2 regions of the Thalassotalea aquiviva genome follow, and region 2 is predicted to be linked to the other one. Evidence: predicted binding sites of a transcription regulator. Region 2 holds the regulator's gene; the other holds the start of a gene.
What was found. The regulator sigma-54, encoded in region 2, starts transcription at its own class of promoters, with help from an activator protein. The targets are predictions, from matches to a motif close to GTTGGCACGNNNNTNGNNT.

Region 1 (7,134 bases), 250 kb from region 2:
AGCATAATTGCATGCGCACAAATAAATCGTTGAAATTGCAGGTTGTCGAGGCCTTTGGTGGTACCACTTAAGGCATCGTATAAGCTGATGTTAATTTCATAAGCTTGGTTTTTACCGCCTTTTACGGCTCGCCAAGATACCTTGCCGCCAAAATTTAGCATGGTATTGATCATTTCGTCGGTTTCATCGTCGCTTAAAATACCTTCTACAGGACGTAAACCAATACCATCATGAGAGGCAATAAAATTAAAGTAAGTGGTGCCATTTTGCGCCGGTGGCTGGGTCATTAACCAGGTTTTTAAATGCTTACAATTACCGGTAACTAACGTTTGAATAAGCAGGGGAGGCAATGAAAAATTATAAATTGCATGGGCTTCGTTGGCATTGCCAAAGTACATTAAGTTTTGTCGGTTAGGGATATTCGTTTCGGTAATAATAATCGCTGAAGGGTGTTTTTTTTCGACTAGTAAGCGTAGCAGTTTCACTATTTCATGGGTTTGAACCAAATTAATGCAGGGGCTGTTGGCCTCTTTCCATAAAAACGCGATGGCATCAAAGCGAAATACGTTGATCCCTTTGTTGAGGTAAAAGCGAATGATTGAGACAAACTCTTTTAGGACTTCAGGGTTGCGAAAATCAAAGTCGACCTGATCATGACTAAAGGTACACCAAACGTACTTTTTACCATCCAGGGTATCAACCTCTTTGAGTAATTCGTGCGTACGAGGTCGAACGACCATGCTGGTATCTTGCTCAGGGCTCGCTTCAAAAAAGAAGTTTTTGCCAGGTTCTTTACCCTGTTTGAAGTTTTCAAACCAACCACTTCGAGCCGAACAATGGTTTATCACCACATCGGCCATAATGTTATATTGCGTTGCTAGCTGTTCAATATGATGCCAGTCGCCCATCGCTTGGTTGACCTGATAATAATCAATGACCGAAAAGCCATCATCAGAGCTGTAAGGATAAAAGGGTAATAAATGAATGCTTGAAATGGTATTTTTGACATGAGTTTGCATAAACTCAGACAACGTTGCTAAAGGGTACTGATTGTCGTGTTGAATACTGTCGGCATAAGTAATTAAAAAAATATCCGATTGATCCCAATGATTGGTATGAGAAATGGTAGCATGGCCACCATCTTCAACCCCCATAATACTGGCCATTTGTTTTGCTAGTACAAGGTTGTTAGGGCGTTCTGGGTAAATAATATCTAAATGCGAAACTAAGCGCGTTAAGAGATCGCTTAGTTTTGAATTTGGGCTATCAATGGAACGGCTTTTAATCATATATACCTCAACAAAGAGAGTGAATGAGTGCGGTTAGGTAAGCCTAGCGGGTGCTGTCGTTAACGCCTTTGCTTAGAGCGTCTTTTAACGTTTACGCTGATTTTGTATTCATGATCTTTTGGCTAAATTCAGCGTTGTCTTGTTCAACTGCGAGTTTTAGACGGTCAAAAATATCGGGCTTGGCATTAATAACGCGGTTCCAGCTTGGAATAAATGGCGTTTCCATAGGATCTTCTAAAAATTTCTGACCGGCTTTAATGATATTCTCGGCAAATAACTCCACCGCCTTTTCTTCTTTGTGAACATCTAAATCGAGACCGTTAATGATGGCGTCATTTTTGTAGGTTTCGATAAAATCCAATGCGATTCGATAATAGGTGGCTTTAATCGTACGAAAACGGCCAGCGTTAAATACAGTGCCTTGAATCGCGAGCTTACGAAATAGCGCTTTGGCGATGTCTATCGACATTTTTGATAAACCACCATTTTCATCTTCAGCCGACAAATCTTGATGCTTGTGATCGTAAATATCGGCAATGTCGACCTGACATAAACGATTGGTGGCGTAATTGCGTTTCATTTCGGCCAGAACACCAATTTCTAAACCCCAGTCACTTGGGATCCGTAAATCGTTTAAGACATCAATTCTAAATGAAAATTCACCCGCCAGCGGATAACGGTAACTGTCTAAATAATCTAAATACTCTGTATCATCGACTTGCTTTTTAAGGGCTCTAATTAACGGCGTCACCAACAAACGGCTGACCCGACCATTTAAGGTTCCGTTAGCGGTGCGGGCGTAGTAGCCTTTACAAAATTCATAATTAAATTTAGGGTTAGCGACAGGGTAAATTAAGCGAGCTAAAAGATTGCGATCATAGGTTAAAATATCGCAATCATGTAGGGCGATTGATTCAACCTGATTGCAGGCCAGCATATAACCAAAGCAATACCAAACATTACGTCCTTTGCCCATTTGTTCCGGTGCTAAGCCAAGTTCTTTTAACTCTTTATCAATGGCTTTTAGGCGCGGGCCGTCATTCCAAAGAACCCTATGATGTTGCGGTAATTGCGCAAAAAATTCTAATGCATGACGATATTCTGTTTCATCCGCCTTATCTAAACCAATTACGATTTGAGATAGGTAAGGGACCTCCTTTAATTCGTTAACAATATTGGGCAAGGCCTTAGTTTGTAATTCAGAATAAAGGCTCGGTAAAACCAGTCCCATTGGTCGCTTTTTAGAAAATTCGGATAGCTCCGCCTCTACGTCTTCTACAGGGCGGCGAGATAAATTATGTAACGTGGTAATAATGCCATTTTGATAAAAATCGCCCATGGAGATCTCCTTAATTTTGACTATAAAGTCGTTTGATTTGCTTGCGGTTGCAAAATAGATAATATGGTTTCGTTCCAGCCACTAGGTCCTATGCCCTTGGAGCGGATAAGGTTTTTATGCGTATCGATAATTGGATCTTTATGAGTAGGTGATTGAATAACCACAGCAATATCGGCACATTCAAGCATTGCTCTATCGTTACCACTATCACCTAAGGCTATTAATTTATGCTTAGCGCCTGAATCCTTCGACGCCTGCTCGTACAAAGATTTTAAAAACAGTAAGGGTTTGGCTTTATTACTCTGGCCTTGCACATGTAAATAACGCCCCCCTTCTAAGCCGTATAAGCCAAAGAGCTGTAAATGCTTTTTAAATGCTTCCATTTTTACCTGACTATCTTGCCACTTTAGTGGCTCTGAAAACTGTCTTTCTTTGGCCATTGCCGCTTGCTCCATTGACAAACCACAGTCATTGGCCAGATCGCGCATAGACAGACCAGCAAAGCCGGTAAACTGATAATTATGACCGGCTTTTAACGTGGTTAATCGCGATAAGATTTCACTGCGATTTAAACCAAAATGTAATAACCAATATTGGCCAGCATCAGATTTTTCAAAGCGCTCTAATAACGCCTCTGTAAAGTAGCCTTTTGGAATATATAACGCCGAACCGTTTTCAATGATAAAAGGGTGATTATTATTGAGCTGCTTGCACAGCTTTTCAGTTTCTGCAAAGGTTTTGCTGGTATTAAAAATAATGGGTACAGATAGTTGCTGACAGTATTCAAGCGCAGGAATGGCTTTGTAAAATTTGTAAGTATGGTGATCGAGTAACGTGCCATCTAAGTCCGTCGAGATAATATATTCTTGCGCCACTGCTTGCTCCCTTAAGGTTTGATGTAAATAAAATGTTGCAATTACTATACCAACTCAAAGATTCGAATCAAGCGCACTAAAGTGGGGCTTAGTATTTTATTGCTTTATTTATTGAGCTTGAAAGGTGCGTTTTTGCGCTAAGTTGGTGCATGTGCTGAAAATTTAAATCGAACGTGAAGCAGGGGGATAGGGTAACCTTGGCTGTCGTTGCTAGGGCACAACCGTTTGAACAGACTCTAGGCGGGGCGACACTTTAAGACCAGAGGCTATGAATAAATGGATTTAAAATAAGCATGCACATAGCGCTAAATATTTGATCTCTATGGAAAAATATTAACTGAAATTGATGGCATGTTCATTCATTGGGGGGAATCTATCCCAATCCACAGTAATGAGGAATCCTAATGAATAAAATTGTCGCTATCGTTCTGATCATGCTGATAAATTGTATATGCTTTGAGTCAGCATTAGCCCAGGACAAAAATACAGCTTTGGTTCCTTTACCTTTGGTCGATGATTTCACCAAAAGTAATGATGGTTGGGCCTTCGGACTGGGTTTGGGTATAGCATTCGAATCGACCTATGAGGGCTTGGATGAATTTAGGCAGGCATAAATGCTTTTTTATCGATTTAGTGCTCTAAAAGGCGTCACTAAATTGGCTTTACAAGCGTGCCTTATAACGAGCATAACTAGTAACCCTGATCAGACCTTAGACAAACAATCCTCGTTCAATGATAAAAGCACTACTAAGTAGTGCTTTTATCTACATTCTTATTGCTAAAGTTTTAATCCCTTAAGCTTGCTGAAAGTGAATCAGCTCTTCAGCCAAGACGAAATCTAAAATGCCTAAAGCGGCTTTGCGCCCTTCATCAATGGCGGTGACCACTAAGTCAGAACCTCGCACCATATCACCACCGGCAAAAATATTTTGCTTACTGGTTTGCATAGCAAAGTTAGAATGCTCTGATGCGATTACTCGACCACGTGAGTCAACTTTCACCCCCGCATCTTGCATCCATTTAGGTGGGCTTGGCAAGAAACCAAAGGCTATCACCACAGCATCTGCAGGCATAATAAACTCACTACCTTCAATCGGTTTAGGACTACGACGGCCATTAGCATCAGGTTCACCAAGTTCGGTTCTTACGAACTTAACTCCGTTGGCAACCCCATGAGCATCCACCGAGATATCTAACGGCTGTAAATTAAACTGAAAATCAACGCCTTCTTCGGTCGCATTTTGTACTTCGCGCGGGGAGCCTGGCATGTTTTCTTTGTCGCGACGATACGCACAGGTAACCTCACTGGCACCTTGTCTAATGGCCGTACGCACACAGTCCATCGCCGTATCACCACCACCTAAAACAACCACTTTTTTATTGTTAAAGTTGGTGTAGGGTTTAGCACCTCGTTCAATGCCCATGATTTTTTGGGTATTTGCAATCAAATAATCTAAGGCGTTGTATACACCGGTTGCAGATTCATGTTCAAAACCACCGGTCATGTCGGTATAGGTGCCCAATGCTAAAAATACTGCATCGTATTGCTCGCTAATATCATGAAAAGGGATGTCCTTACCCACATTAATATTGAGTTTAAACTCTATGCCCATTTGTTCAAAAATGTGGCGACGTTTGATCACGACATCTTTTTCTAATTTAAATGCCGGAATACCAAAGGTTAGTAAGCCGCCTATTTCTGATTGCTTGTCATACACTACCGCCTTTACCCCGTTTCGGGTTAAAACATCGGCACACGCTAAACCGGCCGGACCCGCGCCAATAACGGCAACGGTTTTACCTGTAGACACGACATGCGACAAGTCGGGTTTCCAACCTTGAGCAAAAGCGGTATCGGTAATGTATTTTTCAATATTACCAATGGTCACCGCCCCAAACTCATCATTTAGGGTACACGTAGACTCACATAATCTGTCTTGTGGACAAACACGGCCGCACATTTCTGGCAGAGAATTGGTTTGATGGCATAAATCGGCGGCTTCAAATATTTTTCCTTCGGTAACCAGTTCAAGCCATTGTGGGATGTAGTTATGTACAGGGCATTTCCATTCACAGTAAGGATTACCGCAGTCTATGCAACGGTCTGCTTGACCCGCGCTTTGTTCATCGCTTAATGGTTGGTAAATTTCAACGAAATTGGTTTTGCGTTCATTAATGTCCTTTTTAGGCGGATCAATACGCTTAACGTCAACAAATTGATATACATTTTTACTCATATTAATTCCTACTGTGCCTGAACTCTTAACTCAGCTGACGAACGACTACGGTGGCCTAGTAATGTTTTTATATCGGTCGCTATGGGTTTAATTAGCCTAAAGTAACGACTAAATTGTTCAAAGTTTTCCAGAATATGTTGGGCACGTGCACTGTGTGTATGTTCAAAGTGCTGGTTGATAATGCCACGTAAATGTTCTAGATGGATGTTATGGTCGGTGACATTTATGACCTCGATAGACTGAGCATTTAGACGAATGTCTAAGTCGTTATCTTGATCAAGAATGTAAGCAAAGCCTCCGGTCATACCTGCACCGAAGTTCAACCCTACTTGTCCTAAAATCGTCACAATCCCGCCTGTCATATATTCACAGCCATGATCACCGACACCTTCAACAACGGCATGACAGCCCGAGTTTCGTACCGCAAATCGTTCACCGGCACGTCCAGCAGCATATAAATACCCACCGGTAGCACCATATAAGCACGTGTTGCCCATAATCGGGGTTAGGTGAGGCTCATAGGTTACCCCTTTAGGTGGCATGATAAAAATTGCCCCGCCAGCCATACCTTTACCTACATAATCATTGGCATCGCCGGTTAAGGTCATGTGTAAACCGCCGGCATTCCAACAACCAAATGATTGGCCAGCGGTTCCGGTTAAATGAAGGTTAATCGGATCTGAACTCATGCCTTGATTGCCGTGCAAACGCGCAATCTCTCCCGAAATCAAGGCACCAACAGAGCGGTCGGTGTTATTAATGGTAAAGTTGAACAAACCACCACACTTTTGTTCAATACTTTCCTTAACTTGCGCTAAAATCGCATGGTTTAGTCGAGCTTTGTCAAATGGGGTGTTGCTTTCAGTTTGATGCAATGCCGTATGTTTTTTCGCGACCACTGGGGCTAAAATACGGGCTAAATTTAGGTTTTGTTGTTTTGCTGTTTTACCTTCTAATGCAACCAGTAGGTCAGTACGGCCAATGGCTTGGTTCAGGCTGGTTAACCCTAAGCTGGCAAGAATTTCCCGTACCTCTTGCGCAATAAAACGAAAGTAATTCATCACTTGTTCAGGTAAGCCTTTAAAATATTCATCACGCAGTAATTGATCTTGCGTTGCTACCCCTGTGGCACAGTTATTTAAGTGGCAAATGCGTAAGAACTTACACCCTAAGGCGACCATAGGCGCGGTGCCAAAACCAAAGCTTTCAGCCCCTAAAATAGCCGCTTTAACAATGTCGACACCGGTTTTTAAGCCCCCATCAACTTGTAATCTCACCTTGTGCCGTAAGCCGTTTTCCACCAAGGCTTGATGTGCTTCGGCTAACCCGAGCTCCCAAGGGCAACCAGCATACTTGACCGATGTAAGAGGGCTAGCCCCTGTACCACCATCGTA
Region 2 (10,968 bases):
ACGCTAACCCGGCCGTATCTATTTTATTAATTGATGATAAATCAATAACTGGATTTGGATTATCGATGACTTCTTGAAAATACTTATTTTGCTTGCCGATAATACTGTGTTGGCTTAATTCACCGACAATGGCCAGCTGACCATCGTCGATAACAGATACACTAAATTGATTTGCCAAAACTAACTCCCGGCTTGTTCCTGTATTTTAGTATTAAGATTTTCACCGTCTTTGAATTCAATCTTACGTTTGCTCTTTTCAAGTAGCATTTCGGTCACTCTAGGAACACCATTTTGAGCAAGAATACTGCGTAACTCTTTTGTTTTGCTGTCCAACATGCTGATGCCTTCAGCCACTAGGTCATACGCCTGCCACTCATTAGTCTTGTTATTGAGTCGCACTTTAAAAACGAGATTTATAATATTACCTTCGCCCATAAGAATATCGACAGGAACCATCACGATGCTTTCTTTGTCGATTTCCTTAATTGGATTAAACACCACTTCTTGGTTGTCGTATAAGGTAAAAACCTGAGCGTAGGAAGTAATTAAATACTCTCTAAAAGCGACAAGAAAGTCCTTAAGTTCTTCTTTTGATGCCGACTTACGGTAGTTACCAAGTACTTTTAAGCCCGCATATTGATAAAAAACATAAGGCATCAACTCTTCACGAACGATGTCTTTAAGTAATTCTGGGTTTTTCTTAATTTCAGCCTCTTCATTAGCAAAGCGCTTAAAGGTGATATCACCCACTTGCTGAATTAATTGATAGGGGTTTTTGGCATTAATTTGCTCAGCAGTCGCATGGTGACTAAAACCAAGAATTAAACAGGTAAACACCCAAAATTGCCATAATGGCTTAGTAATACGTCTCATATAGCTTTCCTGTTAAATTAATCTTCAGCCTGACTAAATAAAAACTGTCCGATAAGCTCTTCCAACACAATGGCTGATTTTGTGTCTTCGATGTAGGACTCAGGTTCTAAAATACCAATCCCTAAGTCTTCATCAATAAAGCCTGGATCCAATCCAATGTACTGCTCTCCTAGCAGACCTGCCGTTAAAATTGATAACGATGCAGCTTCTGAAAATTGATTATATTGCGAGTAAATGTTTAGCGTAACAATAGGAATATAATCTTCTGCGTCCAAGGTTATATTTGAAATTCGACCAACAACAACGCCCCCAACCTTGACCGGTGAACGTACTTTTAAGCCACCGATATTGTCGAATTTTGCATACAACTTGTAGGTTTCGCCATTCCCTTTTATACCAGAATTCGCCACATTAAGCGCCAAAGAAATAAAGGCTGCAAGACCAAGTGCAACAAACAAACCAACAAAAATTTCTATTTTTTTCGACATAATGTCAAACCACCAATTTAAATAACCATTATGCTCTGGGTTTAATTAAGCATAATATTGAATTGCGTTATAATCCAAAAGGCTTGAAGGGTGCTTTCTACTCCCTGCTAAGCCTCAACTCATACGTGATAAATTTGTTTTGCGCTCAGTTAGGTAAACATTAACGCGGTTAAAACAAAATCAAGCCCTAATACCACCAGCGAGGATTGCACCACACACGAAGTGGTTGCGCGACTGATACCTTCCGATGTTGGTACACAGTCGTAACCTTTGTGCACCGCAATCCAGGTTACTGCAAATGCAAATACCATCGCTTTTATGGTGCCATTGTAGATGTCAGCCATATCCACTTGATCTTGCATAACCGACCAAAACGTTCCTTGGTCAACCCCAAGCCAAACCACGCCAACAAGGTGTGACCCCAATATCCCCACCATGGAAAAAATCGCCGCTAATAACGGCATACAAAAGAACCCCGCCCAAAATCTTGGCGCGATAACCCGATGCAGAGGATCAACAGCCATCATTTCTAAACTGGATAATTGCTCTGTTGCTTTCATCAAGCCAATTTCTGCAGTTAAAGCAGATCCTGCCCTTCCAGCAAAAAGTAACGCCGTCACCACCGGACCTAACTCTCTGAGTAATGACAAAGCGACCATCGGCCCTAAGCTTGCTTCTGCACCATAGTCAATAAGTACTCCATGCCCTTGCAAAGCCAAAACCATGCCGATGAACAAGCCAGAGACCACGATGATGATTAAGGATAAGACCCCTACCGAATACACCTGTTGTAAGAATAACGGCCAACCTTTCTTAGGGTTTGGCAAATGCGCAATCGCAGATAGCAGCGTAATGACAGCCCGGCCTAATCCCGCTAGGAGCTCTAACGTTCGACGCCCCAACAATTGAATACTTGCTATCATTTACCTTTCTCTTTGAACAAATTCTGTTTGTAATCTTTGGCTGGAAAATGAAATGGTACCGGACCATCATCTTCGCCATTTATAAATTGTTGTACCAATTCAGATTGTTGGGCCAATATTTCATCAGCGGTACCTTCACCAATAACCTTTTGTTCAGCAACAATATAGATGTAATCCGCAATGCTCATCACTTCTTTAACATCGTGCGATACCACCACCGAGGTGAGCCCGAGTGCATCGTTAAGATCTTTGATCAAGCGAACAATAACCCCCATAGATATTGGGTCTTGGCCAGCAAAAGGCTCATCGTAAAGAATCAAATCTGGATCTAAGGCTATGGCGCGAGCTAACGCAGCACGACGCGCCATACCGCCTGAAAGTTCACTCGGTTTCAAATCTTTAGCGCCGCGCAAACCAACCACTTCCAATTTCATTAATACCATTTTATCAATGATATCTTCTGGTAGTTTTGTATGTTCTCGGATAGGAAAAGCGACATTTTCATAGACACTCATGTCAGTAAATAGTGCCCCTGATTGAAACAACATGCTCATTTTTTTGCGCGTTTGATACAACTGGTTACGGCTTAAACTAGGAATGTTTTGCCCAGCAAATAAAATCTCACCAGAGTGTGGTTTAAGTTGACCACCAATTAACCGCAACAACGTTGTTTTACCAATACCACTTGGTCCCATAATGGCAGTCACTTTGCCTTTGGGAATCTTTAAGCTGATATTGTCATAGATACAGCGCTGTTCCCGAAAAAAGCTCAGATTTTTAATTTCGACTAGGGTATTTGACATATGATGATGCGAGCTATACTCATTGTTTTTCATTTAGTAACACCAAATTCTACCTGAGGACAGAGCCACTTGCATCACAAAAACGTAAATATTTATGAATAACGAGGGTCGGTATTTTTTTGTATTCAATTCTTTATCCTTGTTAGGAGCACGAAATGGTTTTGCTTAAAGGTTTGGGCAGTTTAATAAATTTCAACGCCCTAACGAGATATTTTGTGAAATAATAACCCGCTCCAACGAGGCGACGTTAGTAAATTCAAATCCTGTTTGTCGTAAAATGAATGCCGTTAACAAAACCATTTAATGACAACACTGTCATCAGTAAACAACGCCCAAGAGGATTTTTAATCCCGATAAAACAACATAATATTGACCTTTACGGGTGATTTCTGTGTAAGGTTTATTTATAAAGCGAAGTAATTTAAATTTTTATCTACAAATAGAGCATTAGGTCTTTCCATTTGTCTCGTTTAAAGCGACAATTTATGGCTATAACAATGGAGCAACGAATGTTCATCGAAGTAATCATTTTAGTTTTATCATTAATTGCGCTGGTTTGGAGTGCAGATAAATTTGTTTTTGGCGCTGCTGCAGTTGCTAAAAACTTTGGTATTTCACCATTAATTATTGGCTTGACCATTGTCGCTATGGGTTCATCAGCTCCCGAGATGATGGTCGCTGCAACAGCGGCCCTTGAAGGCAGTTCCGATACCGCAATTGGTAACGTCCTAGGTTCTAATATAACCAACATTGCTTTAGTACTAGGTGCGACTGCCCTTGTTAAACCCCTGATGGTGAGCTCTAGCACACTTAAGCGCGAATTACCTTTACTGTTGTTGGTTACCTGTATTTCAGGTTATATGCTGTATGACTTAAATTTTACGTTTATTGAAGGCTTGTTATTAATGCTAGGGTTTATCATGTTTATCAGCACCCTACTTGTCTATTCGATAAAACAAAGTAAAGAGCAAAAAAATACCGATAAAATGTTGATAGAGGCGGAATTAGAGTTACCTGACTCTGTCAGCAATGCGACCGCATTTTTCTGGTTAATCATTGGGATGGTGCTACTTCCGCTCAGTGCTGACTACCTTGTTAATTCAGCCAGTGCCATTGCTAAGGTATTGGGCATGAGTGATTTGGTTATCGGCTTGACGATTATCGCCATTGGCACGAGCTTGCCTGAATTAGCCGCGAGTATCGTCAGTTTACTTAAAAAAGAAGACGATTTAGCTTTGGGTAATATCATTGGTTCAAATTTATTCAACATTTTGGCGGTATTAGCACTCCCCGGTTTAATCGCCCCTGGGGCCGTCGACCCAGAAGCGGCAAGTCGTGATATTCCGTTTATGATTGCCATCACCCTACTGCTGTTTTTCTTATGTTTCAGTCGCCGACGTGGTTTTAGAGTAACTCGCGTCAAAGGCGCTGTATTATTTATCTGTTTTATTATTTATCAATACCTTATTTTCAGCTAAGCCTAAGGTAGTGAGGGAAAACTATGCCACACGCAGAAGAATTTAAACGACTTGGCTCGCAAGTAATAGAAATAGAACAACAAGCGATAGCAAACTTACAAAATTTTATTGATGATCAGTTTGCCCTTGCCTGCAAAAAAATGTACGAGTGTACCGGCCGTGTTGTCGTTATTGGCATGGGAAAGTCGGGACACATCGGTGGTAAAATTGCGGCGACTCTGGCCAGTACCGGTACCCCTGCTTTTTTTGTCCACCCTGGTGAAGCAAGCCATGGCGATCTAGGCATGATCACCACCGATGATGTGGTATTAGCCATTTCAAACTCTGGCGAGACCAATGAAATATTGGCCATATTGCCCGTCATTAAACGCATTGGCTGCACTCTTATCGCAATGTCTGGCAACCCTCAGTCAACCTTGGCCAACCTTGCCGATTGCCATATTTGCATTAAAGTGCCAAAAGAGGCTTGCCCTTTAGGCTTAGCACCAACGTCAAGTACAACAGCCACCCTGGCGATGGGCGATGCCTTGGCTGTGGCGCTGTTAAATGTGAAAGGTTTTACCGCTGATGATTTTGCGTTATCACATCCTGGCGGTAGTCTAGGCAAACGTTTATTACTTCGCCTTAGCGATATTATGCACACCGATGAGCGAATTCCAAAAATCAACGAAACAGCATTAATCAAAGACGCTTTAGTGGAAATGTCTACCCAAGGTTTGGGAATGACGGCCGTGGTTAACGCGCAAGATAAATTAGTGGGTTTATTTACCGATGGCGATTTAAGACGTATCCTTGATGAAGAAATCAATATTCATACTGCACAAATACGTGCTGTAATGACTCGGAACCCCATTGTTGCTCATGCCGATATGCTCGCCGCACAAGCATTAAAATTAATGGAAGACAAAAGTATCAATGGTTTGATCATCGTCAACCAACATCAGGTTCCAATTGGCGCCATGAATATGCATGATATATTAAAAGCTGGAGTTCTCTAAGTGACCGCAGATTCAATGAACATGACAGACACATTATACGGTCAAGTAGCCGATAAAATTATTGCCAAAGCTAATCAAATTAAGCTTTTAGTGTGTGACATCGACGGTGTCTTTTCCGATGGTCGAATTTATCTGGGTAACGACGGTGAAGAATTAAAGGCGTTCAATACCAAAGACGGTTTTGGCATAAAAGCCTTGGCTCAATTTGGTATTGAAGTGGCGGTTATAACGGGCCGCAACTCAAATATTGTCACCAATCGAATGCAAGCATTAAACGTTAAGCACATTATTCAAGGGCAAGAAGATAAACTTCCCGCGCTTGAGTTCATTCGCCAAAACTTGGAACTAAGCCCTGATCAAATTGCCTATATAGGTGACGATGTGCCAGATTTAGCCTGTATCGAATACGTTGGTTTAGGGGTTGCGGTAAATGATGCCCACCCGCTGGTAGTCCAAGCGGCTGATTACGTGACCCTATTAAACGGTGGTTTTGGCGCGGTTAGAGAGCTTTGTGACTTAATTCTCCAAAGCCAAGGTAAATTAGCCTTGGCAAAAGGCAGCAGTGTATGAGTCGGTTGCATACCATTTCAACCATCATTTTTGCCATTGCCATCATGATTTATGGCTACATTCAATGGCAAAAGTCGATGATGGATGAAACCGAGCCTGTCGCTGATAAAAATATTCCTGACTTTATTGCCCAGAGTTTGAGTTCCAATCAATATGATATTGATGGTAAATTAAGTCATACTATTTACGCAGATGAAATGACCCACTTTGCCGATGAACAGCAGACGCTCTTTAAGAAGCCTCGTTTTACCATTTACCTTGGTGAAGGCAAGCCTAATTGGACTATTTCAGCATTATCAGGCTCATTAACGGCAACCAATCAATTAACCTTGTCAAACCAGGTGAGATTGATTTCCAGTGATGAAAATGGCTTTATAAAAGAAATACAGGGTGAAGAACTGTCGATGGATTTGGTGGTAAAAGAGATCACCTCAGACCAAGAGATAATCATGAAAGGGCGAGACTTTACCCTCTATGGGGCCGGACTTTTCGTTGATATTAATTCTACTCAAATGACCATAAGTGAACATGTTAAAACTATTTACAAAAAACATGCCTATTAAGGCGCTCATCGGCTTAACCGTTATATTAGCAAGCCCAATTACAGTCGCTTGGGATAAAGACCTGGACCAAGAAATTGTGATTGTCGCTAAACGCCAATCCAGTGATTTAAAAAATAAAGTGGCCAATTACATTGAAGATGTGAAAATCACCCAAGGAAGTTTGACCATTGAAGCAGACTTAGTACAAGTTGCGCAAAATGGTGATGGTGACAACAAATCTTACTTAGCCAAAGGCAAGCCGGCAAGGTTTAGTCAGTTATTAGAAGATGGTCAGCTAATCGAGCTTAAAGCGAATGAGATTTCTTATTCCCCTAGCACCAACACGATAACCATTAAGGGTAATGCATCGGTAAGTCAAGAAGGCAGTATGGTGCGCGGAGATATTATTACCTATAACACCGAAACCGAGCAGTTAACCGCAGAAAGCAGTGAAAGTGTCACCACCATTTTAAAGCCTGACAGCAAAGTTCCTGCAAAAGATGAAAAACCAACAGAGCAATAACACATAATGACTTCGGTATTAAAAGCAGAAAATTTAGCTAAATCATACAAAGGTAGAAAAGTTGTTAAAGATGTCAGTCTGACCGTAAACGCGGGTCAGGTTGTTGGCTTACTCGGCCCTAATGGGGCGGGTAAAACCACCTCTTTTTATATGATTGTGGGTTTGGTTCCTAGCGACCAAGGTAGAGTTAGCCTAAATGGTGATGATTTAACCTTATTACCCATGCATGAGCGAGCTCGCAAGGGCTTAGGTTATTTGCCGCAAGAAGCATCGATATTTCGTAAACTCACCGTTGCCGATAACATTATGGCTATTTTGCAAACACGCAAAGATTTAAACGCAGATCAACGACAAGAAAAGCTGGAAGCTTTGGTCGAAGAATTTAATATTGCCCACATCATAGATAATACCGGTCAAAGTTTATCTGGTGGTGAACGGCGCCGGGTCGAAATCGCTAGAGCATTGGCGGCCGATCCACAATTTATCTTACTTGATGAACCTTTTGCAGGTGTTGATCCGATTTCGGTTGGCGATATTAAAAAAATAATTTTACATCTTAAAAATCGTGGTATCGGGGTATTAATTACCGATCATAATGTGCGTGAAACTCTTGACGTATGTGAGCATGCTTACATCGTTAGCCATGGCGAACTTATCGCTGAAGGGGATGCACAGCAAGTGTTAAATAACCAGCAAGTACGTGATGTATACCTTGGTGAGAAATTCACGCTATAGTTATATAACAAACCGATAAAAAATGTATCAGAAACGTCAGGTTTAGCCTGAGTAAAATGGAAGTATTTCAAACATAATGAGACCTAGTCTTCAGCTCCGAATGGGGCAGCATTTAACGATGACACCTCAACTGCAACAAGCGATAAAGTTGTTGCAGCTCTCCACGTTGGATTTACAACAAGAAATCCAAGAAGCCCTTGATAGCAATCCTTTACTTGAAGTCGATGAAACACAACCAATGGACAGCAACGGTGGTGATGAGTTTGACAAAAAAGTCAGCGAAGAAACAGCGCACGCTAACAGCGACAGTCACGATGATGCCAATATCAACTCCGACGAAGTCAGTACATCAGAACAACTCAGTTCAGATGAAATCCCCCAAGATCTTAACGTCGATACAACGTGGGAAGAAAGTTTCAGCGCTGGGGTATCAAACACCGGACTAAAGTCGTCTTCAGATGATGAATACACCTATCAAGGCGAAACAACCGAGTCAATTAGAGATCACTTACTTTGGCAGATGGAGTTAACACCATTTTCAGACACTGACCGCACCATCGCGGTGGCGATTATTGATGCCATTGATGACAGTGGTTATTTGACCATCACAACCGAAGATGTGTTGGCAAGCCTTGGCGATGACGAGGTTGAACTTGACGAAGTTGAAGCGGTATTAAAACGCATTAACATGTTCGACCCGATTGGCGTGGGCGCTCAATCAATCAGTGATTGCTTAATTATTCAGTTAAATCAGTTTGACTCCAATACCCCATATTTAAAAGAAGCCAAACAAATCATTAAAGATCATATTGAGCTTTTGGGTAATCGTGATTATCGCCAATTAATGCGCAAGACTCGCCTTAAAGAACCACAACTGAAAGAGGTTATGCTGTTAATTCATAGCCTTAACCCTCGACCAGGTGATGTTATTGTCGCCAATGATGAGCAATACATTGTACCCGATGTAAGTGTGTTTAAGAAAAATGGCCGCTGGGTTGTTGAACTTAACCCAGATACCGCACCAAGGCTTGGGATAAATCAGCAATATGCTTCTTTGACTAAATCGAGAAACACCGATGAAAGCCAATTTGTGCGTTCCCATTTGCAAGAAGCTAAGTGGTTTATTAAATCCCTTGAAAGTCGAAATGATACCTTATTAAAAGTGTCAAATTGCATTGTTCAACGCCAACAAGCGTTCTTTGAACATGGCCCTGAAGCAATGCGTCCGATGGTTTTAAATGATATTGCTGAAGCAGTAGAAATGCACGAATCAACAATATCTCGAGTCACCACTCATAAGTACATGCACACCCCAAGAGGTATTTTTGAATTAAAATATTTCTTTTCAAGTCATGTCAGTACAGAAAACGGTGGTGAATGCTCTTCAACCGCGATACGAGCCTTGATTAAAAAGCTCGTCGACGCTGAGATCCCAAGCAAGCCATTAAGCGACAGTAAAATGGCGCAGTTACTTGCCGATCAAGGCATTAATGTTGCACGCAGAACGATAGCTAAATATCGAGAATCTTTGGCTATTCCACCTTCTAACCAACGTAAAAGCTTATTGTAGCTTTGAATAAAAGGAAAACGCTTATGCAAATTAATCTATCTGGGCATCATGTAGACGTCACCGACTCTATGCGCAACTATGTTGAGTCTAAGTTTGAAAAATTAGAGCGGCATTTTGATCATATTAATAATGTTCAAGTGTTTTTAAAGGTTGAGAAGTTAGAGCAAATTGCCGAAGCAACTTTACATGTTAACGGTGGCGAAATATTTGGCTCATCATCCGATCAAGATATGTATGCTGCTATTGATGCACTTATTGATAAATTGGACAGACAGGTTTTAAAATACAAAGCCAAACTTACCAAACATTAATTATGAATTTAACAGAATTACTCACTCCAGACTGCACCGTGTGTGCAGTCCCTGGCACCAGCAAAAAGACCGTCCTAGAACACATCAGCAAACTGGCCAGCCAAAAAATAAGAACAAGCAGTGAAAAAGAGTTACTCAATACGTTATTAAATCGTGAAAAGCTTAGTAGTACAGGCATTGGTAACGGCATTGCCATTCCTCACGGGCGTTTAGATAACGCCGACAAAGTCGTGGCCATTTTATTAACAACGGCAAAACCGGTAGAGTTTGATGCTATTGATGATAAACCGGTCGACATTTTTGTTGCGCTATTTGTTCCAAGCCAGCAATGTGAGCGTCACCTTGAAACGCTTGCCAGCATTGCCAAACGTTTTAGTGAAAAAGAATTTTGTCGCAAGATACGTCGTTGCCAAACGTCGGATCAACTCTATCAAACCCTTATCGCTTGTTAGCAGAGCATTATGAAACTTATCATTGTCAGTGGCCGTTCAGGGTCAGGTAAATCCGTTGCATTACGCGTATTAGAAGATTTAGGCTATTACTGTGTTGACAACATTCCAGTTAATTTATTACCCGCTTTAACCCACACCGTCATCAACGATTATGAAAACGTTGCCGTATCTTTGGATGTTCGTAACTTACCAAGTAATCCTGAAGACGCCAAAGAAATCATAGACTACTTACCTAAGACGGTTGAGTTAAGCATTTTATATCTTGATGCCGATGATCAAGAGCTGATCAGACGCTTTAGTGAAACCCGTCGTTTGCACCCGCTTATTCGCAAGAATATGGCGCTTGATCAAGCCATTGAAACCGAAAAGAAGCTATTAGAGCCCGTCTCAAGCCGAGCCAGCTTATATATCAATACCAGTAAGCTAACGCCCCATCAACTCGCCGATCTCGTCAGAGAGCGTATTTTAGGCAGTAAAACGGGGTCTATGGTCATCGTATTGGAATCATTTGGTTTTAAATATGGGGTACCGACGGATGCCGACTATGTTTTTGATGCCCGCTTCTTACCAAACCCATTTTGGGAGCAGGGCTTAAAAAACCACACCGGATTAGAGCAACCGGTGCAAGAATTTTTAGCGAGCCAACCGGTGGTGACGAAATTTATGTGGCAAATAAACAGTTTTATGATGACTTGGTTGCCT

Region 1: ACAY00_RS01290 (HAD-IIB family hydrolase) is a predicted target of sigma-54. The motif match lies at 3,539-3,557, and genes of this name have one in related genera.

Annotation. Positions count from the first base shown of each region.
Region 1 is NZ_CP166961.1:289,019-296,152, forward strand. Features, by position in the region: gene ACAY00_RS01280 (sugar phosphorylase) at 1-1,289, opposite strand, end outside; gene ACAY00_RS01285 (glycosyl transferase) at 1,381-2,628, opposite strand; gene ACAY00_RS01290 (HAD-IIB family hydrolase) at 2,649-3,503, opposite strand; gene ACAY00_RS01295 (hypothetical protein) at 3,908-4,117, shown strand; gene ACAY00_RS01300 (FAD-dependent oxidoreductase) at 4,298-5,740, opposite strand; gene gltB (glutamate synthase large subunit) at 5,749-7,134, opposite strand, start outside.
Region 2 is NZ_CP166961.1:533,395-544,362, reverse strand. Features, by position in the region: gene ACAY00_RS02375 (lipid asymmetry maintenance protein MlaB) at 1-178, opposite strand, end outside; gene ACAY00_RS02370 (phospholipid-binding protein MlaC) at 181-873, opposite strand; gene mlaD (outer membrane lipid asymmetry maintenance protein MlaD) at 891-1,364, opposite strand; gene mlaE (lipid asymmetry maintenance ABC transporter permease subunit MlaE) at 1,511-2,284, opposite strand; gene mlaF (phospholipid ABC transporter ATP-binding protein MlaF) at 2,281-3,087, opposite strand; gene ACAY00_RS02350 (calcium/sodium antiporter) at 3,597-4,565, shown strand; gene ACAY00_RS02345 (KpsF/GutQ family sugar-phosphate isomerase) at 4,589-5,563, shown strand; gene kdsC (3-deoxy-manno-octulosonate-8-phosphatase KdsC) at 5,585-6,133, shown strand; gene lptC (LPS export ABC transporter periplasmic protein LptC) at 6,130-6,696, shown strand; gene lptA (lipopolysaccharide transport periplasmic protein LptA) at 6,686-7,198, shown strand; gene lptB (LPS export ABC transporter ATP-binding protein) at 7,205-7,933, shown strand; gene ACAY00_RS02320 (RNA polymerase factor sigma-54) at 8,010-9,503, shown strand; gene hpf (ribosome hibernation promoting factor) at 9,527-9,814, shown strand; gene ptsN (PTS IIA-like nitrogen regulatory protein PtsN) at 9,817-10,266, shown strand; gene rapZ (RNase adapter RapZ) at 10,276-10,968, shown strand, end outside.